Regions from separate parts of the Halanaerobium saccharolyticum subsp. saccharolyticum DSM 6643 genome, predicted to be linked through region 2. Evidence: riboswitches for the same ligand, from Rfam matches in the RefSeq annotation. Region 2 holds a riboswitch; the other holds the start of a gene.
The links. A riboswitch is a leader RNA that binds a small molecule or an ion and turns the genes downstream of it on or off. The one in region 2 is predicted to bind S-adenosylmethionine.
Positions count from the first base shown of each region.

Region 1: linked by a shared signal. The riboswitch ahead of HSACCH_RS09655 (methionine ABC transporter ATP-binding protein) and the one ahead of metF (methylenetetrahydrofolate reductase [NAD(P)H]) in region 2 are both predicted to bind S-adenosylmethionine.

Region 1 is NZ_CAUI01000021.1:259,636-264,854, reverse strand. It holds gene HSACCH_RS09670 (YkvA family protein) at 1-111, opposite strand, end outside; gene HSACCH_RS09665 (MetQ/NlpA family ABC transporter substrate-binding protein) at 313-1,158, opposite strand; gene HSACCH_RS09660 (methionine ABC transporter permease) at 1,293-1,967, opposite strand; gene HSACCH_RS09655 (methionine ABC transporter ATP-binding protein) at 1,960-2,982, opposite strand; SAM riboswitch class I at 3,071-3,179, opposite strand; gene HSACCH_RS09650 (ATP-dependent helicase) at 3,302-5,219, opposite strand, start outside.
Region 2 is NZ_CAUI01000005.1:404,134-409,352, reverse strand. It holds gene HSACCH_RS02390 (homocysteine S-methyltransferase family protein) at 1-2,377, opposite strand, end outside; gene HSACCH_RS02385 (Vitamin B12 dependent methionine synthase activation subunit) at 2,361-3,074, opposite strand; gene metF (methylenetetrahydrofolate reductase [NAD(P)H]) at 3,046-3,942, opposite strand; SAM riboswitch class I at 4,018-4,119, opposite strand; gene HSACCH_RS02375 (cation diffusion facilitator family transporter) at 4,180-5,067, opposite strand.

The sequences.
Region 1 (5,219 bases), on a different contig from region 2:
GAAAATTAAATAAGCAAGTGGGACTAAAAATAATGCTTTTCTAGATATTTTCACATCAGAGTCTTTCATAAGTCGAACAATTTTTACAATTGTTGTCAGGCTTTTAGCCATTATTCTTCACCTCATTCTATAATGATAAACTTATTTAAACCTTTTTAAAATAAAGTGTTTTACAGATACTCTATATTATTATTATGACATCTAATATTTTTATGTCAACCATATTAGATTATTAAAGTTATCATGAATTAAAAAAAAGCGATCTCCAACAAGGCAGACCGCTTTTCTAGATTATTTATTTTCTGATTCTAATTAATAAATATAATCGCCAGTTTTTTCTACATCCGCCACTTCACCACTATCAACAGGTTCAAAGGCAGGTACTACAGCACCTTCATACTCTTCAAGAATAAATTCTTCTACTTTTTTAGAATTAATTATTTTTGCAAGTGTTTCAATTTTTTCGCTGTCTTCATTTTCAGCTTTTACAGCAACAACATTTACATATGGTGAATTACTACCCTCAATAATTAAAGCATCTTCTAATGGATTTAAATCAGCTTCAAGTGCATAATTAGTATTAATTACTGCTGCAGCAACATCTGGAAGTACTCTTGGTAGCTGTGCTGCCTCTAATTCTTCAAATTCAAGATTTTTGGGATTTTCAACAATATCAATTGGGGTAGCACTTAAATTTGTTGGATCATCTAGAGTAATAATTCCGTTATTATGAAGTAAAAGTAAAGCTCTTCCCTCATTTGAAGGATCATTTGGTACTGCAATTGAAGAACCCGCTGGGATTTCTTCTAAACTTGTATATTTATTAGAATATAAAGCTATGGGCTCAATATGAACTTTAATTACTGCCTGAAGGTCAAAACCACGATCAGAATTAAATTGATTTAAATAAGGTATATGCTGAAAATAATTAGCATCAATACTACCATCATTTAAGGCTAAATTAGGAGTCACATAATCTGTGAATTCTACAATATCTAACTCGATTCCCTCTGCAGCAAGATCATCTTTAATAAATTCCAAAATTTCTGCATGAGGTACAGGTGTAGCACCAATCTTAAGCACATGATCATCAGCCTGAACAGCACCAGCAAATACAAAGGTTACAAGAACTAAAATCAAAATTGTTTTTTTTAACATCATTATCTCTCCTCTTCTACTCGTTAAATTTCTATTAAATTAATTATACTTTCTATATTTATACCAAAATAATTTATTAATTATTTTCAATAATACCCTAAATTCAATTTCTAAACTAGTAATTATTTAACTAACTAGACTCTATGATCGAAAAATGAAGCTATTTGATTACCAAAAAATTGAATCAACTGGACCATTACTACTAGTACAACTATCGTCTCAAGCATAATAGGTAGCTGAAATCGCTGGTACCCATAACGGATTGCAATATCGCCAAGACCACCCCCACCAATTGCTCCTGCCATAGCTGAGTAACTAACTAAACTAATTGCAGTAAGAGTTAAGCCTAAAATAATTGCCGGTAGTGATTCTGGTAATAAAACTTTAAATACAATCTGAATTGGACTTGCCCCCATTGATTGAGCTGATTCTACAACTCCATGATCAATTTCTAAAATAGCATTATCTGTAACTCTACCCATAAAAGGAATCGCTGCCAACGAAAGTGGAACTACTGCCGCATTAGTTCCAATAGAAGTCCCGACAATTATTCGGGTTAAAGGAATTACAGCAACCATTAGAATAATAAATGGAATTGAGCGACCAATATTAATAACACTATCTAAAATAAAATTGAAAGGCTTATTCGGCAGTATATGTCCTGGCCTGGTAATAGTGGTTAAAACTCCCAATGGGATTCCACCAACTATAGCAAAAAATAAAGACATCCCAACCATATATAATGTTTCCAAAAGACCACTAATCATTAAATCATTATACCTAGCTAAATCCGTAATAAAATCAAACATCTTCTAACACCTCAACTCTTAAATCCTTACTTCTTAAATAAGCAATACTCTCTTCTACATTTGTTAACTGTCCCTCTAAATCTAAAACTAAAGTTCCAAATGGTACGCCCTGGATCTCATCGATATTACCATATAATATGTTGGCATCTACAGAATAATGTTTTACAAGATCCGAAATGTGAGGATCATGAGTTGTTTCTCCAACAAAAGAAATCCTAACCAATTCTCCAGGTCTTTTCTTTTTTATATGTTTAATAATTCTTTCTGGCAAATCAAAATCAATTACAGAACTAATAAACTTTTTTGTCAGAGGCTGCTGGGGGCTGGAGAAAATATCAATTATTTTTCCCTCTTCGATAATCTTTCCAGCTTCTAAAACAGCAACTCGATCACAAATATCTTTGATCACACCCATTTCATGAGTAATTAAAATAATTGTTAAATTCATCTCATCCCTGATTTTAGCTAAAAGTTCTAGTACAGCTTTTGTACTTTCTGGATCTAATGAAGAAGTTGCCTCATCTGACAATAATAAATCAGGGTTATTAGCCAGCGCTCTTGCAATACCTACTCGCTGCTTCTGCCCTCCAGACAACTGAGCTGGATAGTGATCTGTTCTGTCTGATAAGCCTACAAGTTCAATTAATTCTTTTGCTTTTTCTTGCCTTTTCTTTTTACCCACACCTGCAATCTCTAACGGAAAGGCCACATTACCCAAAACTGTCCGAGATGATAAAAGATTAAAATGCTGAAAAATCATCCCAATTTTTTGCCTGGCTGCTCTTAAATTTTGTGAACTTAATTCAGTTAAATCTGTACCATTAATGTTAATAGTACCAGCAGTAGGCTTTTCTAAAAGATTAAGCATTCTAATTAAAGTGCTTTTGCCTGCTCCACTTGGTCCTATCATTCCAAATATTTCACCATCAGCAACTTCTAAATTTAAACCATTAATTGCTTCTACTTTGCCTTGAGCTGCATGATAATGTTTAGTTAAATTATCAATTTTTATCAATACTAATCACCCTCTAAAAATAATAAACTGCTCCAAATATCAAGAGCAGTTAGAAATGAAAAAAATCCTCGTGAGAGGATTTAATTGCCTCTCATCTATCATTCCTTTCCGGAATGCTGGAATTAGCACCTTACTAAAGATTTTAAGTAGGTTGCCGGGTATCACAGGGCCAGTCCCTCCACCGCTCTTGATGATTTTTATTTTCTTTTTAAGTTATTTAGTAGTTTATCACTCAATTTTAAATCTGTCAAGGATTATTTTTTCGGCACCGGGCACTTGGAAATTATTTCTAAGTACCCGGTACCCTAGATTGGTTACCCTAAATCACTTCTACATTTTTGCGCATTTGTATCCCAGAACCACCTTTTTTACTTTCAACACCTGTAAAATCCAATCTTGTTTCAGGAAGTTCATATAAAAATCTGGAAGGAATAATCTGCTTATATTGTCCTTGTTCATTTGAAAGTTTCTGCTTAGAAAAAGAAATGAAGAGCAATTTTTCTGCTCTTGTCATTGCCACGTAAAATAATCTTCTTTCTTCCTCAACAGCATAAGGATTTAAACCAGCTGCCTTCTCTTCTAAACTTTTCAAATGTGGAAAAACTTCTTCTTCAGCCCCAATAATAAAAACTACCGGAAATTCTAATCCTTTAGCTGAATGAGCTGTCATAACTTTTACTTTTTCTTGATTATCTTCTGTAATATCTTTATCAGCAATTAATTTATTAATTAATAAGTAATCATAAAGACCGCGGCCTGGATTGTTTTTTTGAAAATCAGCCATATCTTCCAAAAACATATTCATATATTTTTTTCTCCCCTCTGGATCATCCAGCTCAGCCAGTACATTCTGATCAAAATCAACCCGCTCATAAAGTTCTATTGCCTTTTTATGCATTGGCATTTTTTCTTCACGCAGATCAAAAATACTATCGATTACCCGCCGCTGAAATTCAATAATATTTGCAGCCTTGTTGTTACCAATCCCCTTAACAACGGTTGGGCTTTCAAAAACATCAGTAATCTTCATTTTGTTTTCACGGGCATATTTATTGATTTCACTTAATAAAATTTCGCCTACACCATGAACTTCAATTCTAAAAAGACGTTTTAAAGCTAATCTATCATTCGGATTGACTAATAATTTTAAGTAATTAACAAAATAGCGTATTTCTTGGCGATCAAAAAAACTAACTCCTCCCACAAGTTGATGTGGAATTCTAAACTTAGGTAACTGATTTTGAAGCTGCATTGACTGAAAATGACTGCGGCATAATATAGCAATATCACTCAGCTTATAATGATAAAAATCAACTAAATGATTAATCCTTTTACATATATATTTAGCTTCAACTAATGGACTTTCTGCACGAGCAACAAAAATTGGGGCTCCATCATCTGCTTCAGTCCAGGCCTCTTTAACCTTGTTTTGACTGTTATTATTAATCAGCTGATTGGAAGCTGAAATAATATTATTTGAACTTCTATAATTTCTTTCAAGTTTAATCACTTCAGCCTCAGGATAATCATGTTCAAAATCTAAAATATTACTAATGTCTGCTCCGCGAAAACCATAAATACCCTGCCAGTCATCACCTACCACAAAAATATTTTTTTGAGGCTCTGCCAGCAGAGAAATTAAATGATATTGCGAATGGTTCACGTCCTGATATTCATCTACCTGAATATATTGAAATTGATCTTGATATTTATTTAATATATCCTGATCAGATTCCAAAAGTTCAATCGTTTTTTTAATCAAATCATTGAAATCAAAGCAATTATTATTTGCTAAAACCCTTTCATACTCCTGATAGATTCTGCTTACAATTTGATAAAAATGTTCGGACCCTTGATTGTTAAGCTGAGCATATTTCTCTGTCAGCTCAGCTGGCAGAACCAATTCCATTTTTGCCTTCGAAATTATATTGAAAACTATTTTGGGATCATATTCTGTCTCCTCTAGGCCAAATTCAAAGATGATATCTTCGATTATAGCATTAGAATCAGTCGTATCATATATCAAACATCCTTCAGAACGATTTACCTTTTTTAAGTTATTTCTAAGTATTTTTAAACAAATACTGTGAAAAGTACCGAGATTCATCTCATCTATAATTTCGGAACCAACTAATTTACTAATTTTTGCCTTCATATCATCAGCTGCTCTGTTGGTAAAGGTTACTGTTAAAATATTTTTAGGGCTAACACCATTAGCAATTAAATTTGCTGTTCTA
Region 2 (5,219 bases):
TTTCTTTTGCAATTTCAACTGCTATTTTTGCATCCCTGGCGTAATAGTCAGCATCTATCATATCTGCATAATCTGTTGTTAACACAGCACCACCAACCATAATTTTTACCTCTGGTACTTCTTCTCGGACTGCCTTAATCGTTTTTTCCATATTTTTAACTGTAGTTGTCATTAAAGCACTTAAACCTAATAGTTTAATATTATTTTCTTTAACCGCTTTCACTATATCTTTAATATTTACATTTCTGCCCAGATCAATTATTTGATAACCATAGTTTTCTAAAACAGTTTTTACTATATTCTTGCCAATATCATGAACATCACCTTTAACCGTAGCCATCACAATTTTCCCCTTAAAAATATCTCTGCCTCCTGTACGATTCATTTCTTCTTTTAAAACTAAAAAGGCTTCTTTTACTGTTTCAGCTGACTGGACAAGCTGTGGTAAAAATATTTCCCCTTTTTCATAACTCTCACCCACAATATCAAGAGCAGGAATTAAATATTTGTTCACTACTTCTATAGCTTCATTTTCTTTTAAGGCAGCTTTTGTTAAACGAGTTGCTTCATTTTTTAAACCCTTAATTATTACTGTCTGTAAATCATCTTCCTTATTCTGATTTTCTTTAATTTCTGCTAAATCTGATTTATCTTCTACCTCAGCCATATATTCTATATATTGAGCAGCGCCCTGATCAATATTATTTAAAACTGCAGCTGCTTTAACTGCAAACATCATTTCTTCGTCATTGGGATCAATAATTGGCAGATTTAAACCCTGATAGAGAGCCATGCTTAAAAATGTCCTGTTTAAAATAGGACGTTCCGGTAAACCAAAAGAAACATTAGAAATTCCAAGTGTAGTTTTAACTCCCAATTTCTCTTTAACCATTTTTAAAGCTTTTAAAGTTTCCTTAACCCCCGCCTGCTGGGTAGAAGCAGTCAGAGTTAGACAGTCAATTATAATCTTATCTCTGCTAATTCCATATTCAGCTGCTTTATTAACAATTTTTTCTGCAACTTTAAAACGTTCTTCTGCAGCAGCAGGTATGCCATCATCGTCCATTGTCAGGCCGATAACTGCTGCTCCATATTTTTTAACAGCAGGCAGAGTTTTTTCCAACACTTCAGCTTCTCCATTTACTGAGTTAACAATTGCTGTACCATTATAATATCTTAAAGCTTCTTCTATAACCTCCGGATTACTAGAATCAATCTGTAATGGAGTATCCAAAATCCCCTGCAGTTCCTTGATTACCTTAACCATCAATTTTTTTTCGTCTATCTCCGGCAGACCAAGATTAACATCTAAAACATCTGCTCCTGCATCTATCTCTTCTACTGCAACTTTAAGAATATAATCTAAATCACCATTTCTCAAAGCTTCTTTAAAAACCGCTTTGCCCGTTGGATTAATTCTTTCTCCAACTACATTGACCCCTTCTAAATTAACAGTCTGAGAAGGCGAACAGACAAGACTTTCTTTTATAATTTCTCGCTCTTTTACTTTTTTATTTTTTAACTTCTCAGCAATTAAAGAAATAAATTCTTCGTTAGTACCACAACAGCCACCGACAACTGCTAGTCCTTTCTGATAAAGTCTGTTTAAAGGTTTAAAATATTCTTCAGGAGATATTTTAAATACTGTTCCTCCATCTTTAACTACCGGCAGCCCTGCATTTGCCTGCAGAATAACTGGAGTTTCTGAATATTTGAGCACTTCTTCAACCAGAGGCTCCAGCTTTTCAGGCCCAAGAGAACAGTTAAGACCAATCCCATCTACTCCAAGACCCTCCAACACAGAAATCATGGAACGAATACTGGTCCCAGTAAATGTTCTACCATTTTCTTCAAAAGTTAAAGTACAAAAAATTGGTAAATTAGAATTTTCCTTAGCCGCCAATACTGCAGCCCTTGCCTCATATAGATCTGCTATTGTCTCAATGTGGATTAGGTCAGCTCCAGACTCAACTCCAATCAGTACCTGCTGTTGATAAAGATTATAGGCTTCGTCAAATTCTAGACTGCCCATTGGTTCTAAAAGCTCACCAATTGGACCCATATCCAGAGCTACTGAGGCATCAATTCCTGATTCGATTATTGCCTGGCGTGCATTTTGAACTGCTGCAGAAATAACTTCTTCTACAGAATATTCTAGTTCATTCATTTTTAGGGCATTAGCACCAAAAGTATTGGTAGTCAAAATCTCAGCTCCTGCCTTTAAATAACTTTTATGTATATCTATAATATCCTCACTATTTTCGATATTTAATCTTTCCGGAATATCCCCTGCCTTTAAACCACGCTGCTGCAAAACTGTTCCCATGGCTCCATCAAAAATTATCATTTTTTTTCCTAATTTAGTTTTTAGCTCCACAATAAATCCCCTTTCTTCTCAGTTCGCATTCTTGATCTAAAAGACAGTTTTTGCAGTGTCTTTGTTCAACTTCTATTGTTTTAGCAATAACCCCAATAATTGCTGTTACTGATTTAGTTGGTAATAATATATTATATTTGGAAGCTGTTAAACCTATTTTTCTTGGTGCATTCAAAATTCTTAAGATCTCTTTTTGAATATCAATTCCTAAATCCCCATAACCTGGGCTATAGCGAAAACTTATATCTTCATTTCCTGCTTTCAGAACTTCTTTTTTTATTTGAGCTTCTATATAATCACAAGCTCCCTCGATAGCTGCTGTTGCACAGGCATCAAGGATCATCGATTTAGTCACTGATATTTTTTCATAATATGATATCTTCCTATCAACTTGAGCTCCTAATGTAGCTGCCATTATATAGATTTTCTCTGAATCTTTTAAGTGCTTTCTGATACTTTTACCTTTTAAAATAAGAGTTGTTCCTTCTACTTTAACACCTTGATCCGTAAATTCAATTGGAAATTTTTGATATAAATAACGAAGATTAATTAAATCTTTAACTTCAGTTATTGTTTTATCAATTAAAACATTAATCTTTTCATCATTTATTTTTTTTGAAACCTGCAGGTACCTCAAAACTTCTTTTTTATCAATTTTGAATTTCATATTATACAACTTTCTGAATTTCTTGACCATTAATATGATTAATTAAAGAACCTACTGCCTCTTTAATTCTGCGAGCTACATAGGGATTGTTCATTGTATAAAGATGTATTCCATCAACGTCACTAGAAATCAAATCAACTATCTGCTCAACTGCATAGGCTATTCCAGCATCTCTTAAAGCTTCTGGATTATCCTCATATTTATTCAATATTTTTTTGAATTTTGCTGGAAAATAAGCATCAGATAATTCTATAATTCTGGCAACCTGTTTTTTGTTAATTACAGGCATAATTCCTGCTTCTATCGGTACATCTATCCCCTTTTTTTGCGCTTTCCTGCGAAATTTATAAAAAAGTGAGTTATCAAAAAACATCTGTGATATCAAGTAGTCAACTCCACTATCAACCTTCTGTTTTAAATATTCTAAATCCTGATCAATACTTTCTGTTTCTAGATGACCTTCTGGATAACAGGCTGCTGCTACTCCAAAATCATTATTTTTTTTGATATGATCAACAAGCTCATAGGCATAATTGTATTCTCCAATTACTTCCCCAGCAACTGGTTTATCACCTCTTAAGGCCAATATGTTTTTTATATTTTTTTCTTCTAAGCGAGTCAATATTTTATTAATGCTTTTTTGATTTGAATTAATACATGTTAAATGAGCCAGTGCTTCTACATCATATTTTTCTTTAATAATTGAAGAAAGTTTACAGGTTCTATTTTTTCTAACTCCTCCACCAGCTCCATAAGTTATACTAATATAATCTGGATTAATATCTTTTAATTCTTCCAAAGTCTGATAAATATTTTCTATAGGAACATCAGACCTTGGAGGAAAAACCTCCAGTGAAAAAACAACTTCCTTTTTTTCGAAAATATTTTTAATTTTCATCTTTATCCTCCTCAAAACTACTAGCTACTTTATAAAAACAAAAATCCACTTCTAAGCAGAAGTGGGATTCACAACTGCTTATCTTTCAGGTTAAACCTGCTGGAGTTAGCACCGGGCAGTATAACTGCTGGTTGCTGGGTTTCTCAGGGCCAGTCCCTCCACCTCTCTTGATAAGCTATTATTCTATTTTTAATTACTTTACCATATTAAAAGATTTGTGTCAAGAATTTTAACTGCTTAAGCATCACAGTTTTTGTTCTCACATTCCTCGTTTTCGTATTCAATCTCTATAGTTACATGATCAATTTTTTCTACGGCTAATAAATTTTTAATTTGAGCTTTTAATTCTATTATTTTAGACTTTGAAATTTGATCTGGAATAATTACATGAGTGCTGAGAAAATTTCTTTCTCCATCTAAGGTCCAGATATGAGTATGGTGTGCTGCTAAAGCTTGAGTTTCTGCAACAATTTTTTGCTGCAGTTCTTCAATCTCAATTCCAGCTGGTACTCTCTGCAAAAAAACATTTAATACTTTTTTCAACTTAGAAATTACATTATATAAAATATAGATGTTAATTGCTAATGAAAGTAGCGGATCTAAAATTGGCAGGTCTTTATAAATCAAAATAATACTTACTATTAATACCGCAATCCAGCCTAGAACATCTTCTAAAAGATGCCAGCTGACAACATCTTTATTTAAAGAACTGCCTCCTCTTAGTTTAAAAACAGCTATTCCATTAACTATTATTCCTAAAATAGCAAGGTAAAGCATTCCTTCAGGGTGAACTGACTCAGGAGCAAAAATTCTGGGGATAACTTTTGTTAAAATAAATACAGATCCTAAAATTAAAACTATACTATTAATTAAAGCGCCTAAAAGTGAAAATCTCGCATAGCCATAACTAAAATCTTTATCTGCTCCCTTTTTTGAATAATTTTCTAAATACCAGGACATGGCTAGAGAAAGTGAATCTCCTAAATCATGTAGAGCATCAGATAAAATAGCCATACTGTTAGTTAAAAAACCACCAATAATTTCAATAATAGTAAATGATAAATTTAGGAAAAAAGCTAATTTTATATTAGAAACATTAGAATGATGATCATGATGCTCAGCCATTATTTTTCACAATTATTATCATAATTTATTCTCCTTTATAATTTATTTGGAGATAATTATATCATTAAAAACAATTAATTACTGTTAAATATTTTATTTATATAAATAATGCAAATTTATAATTTTAAAATTGCCAGAGATTATTGACATTA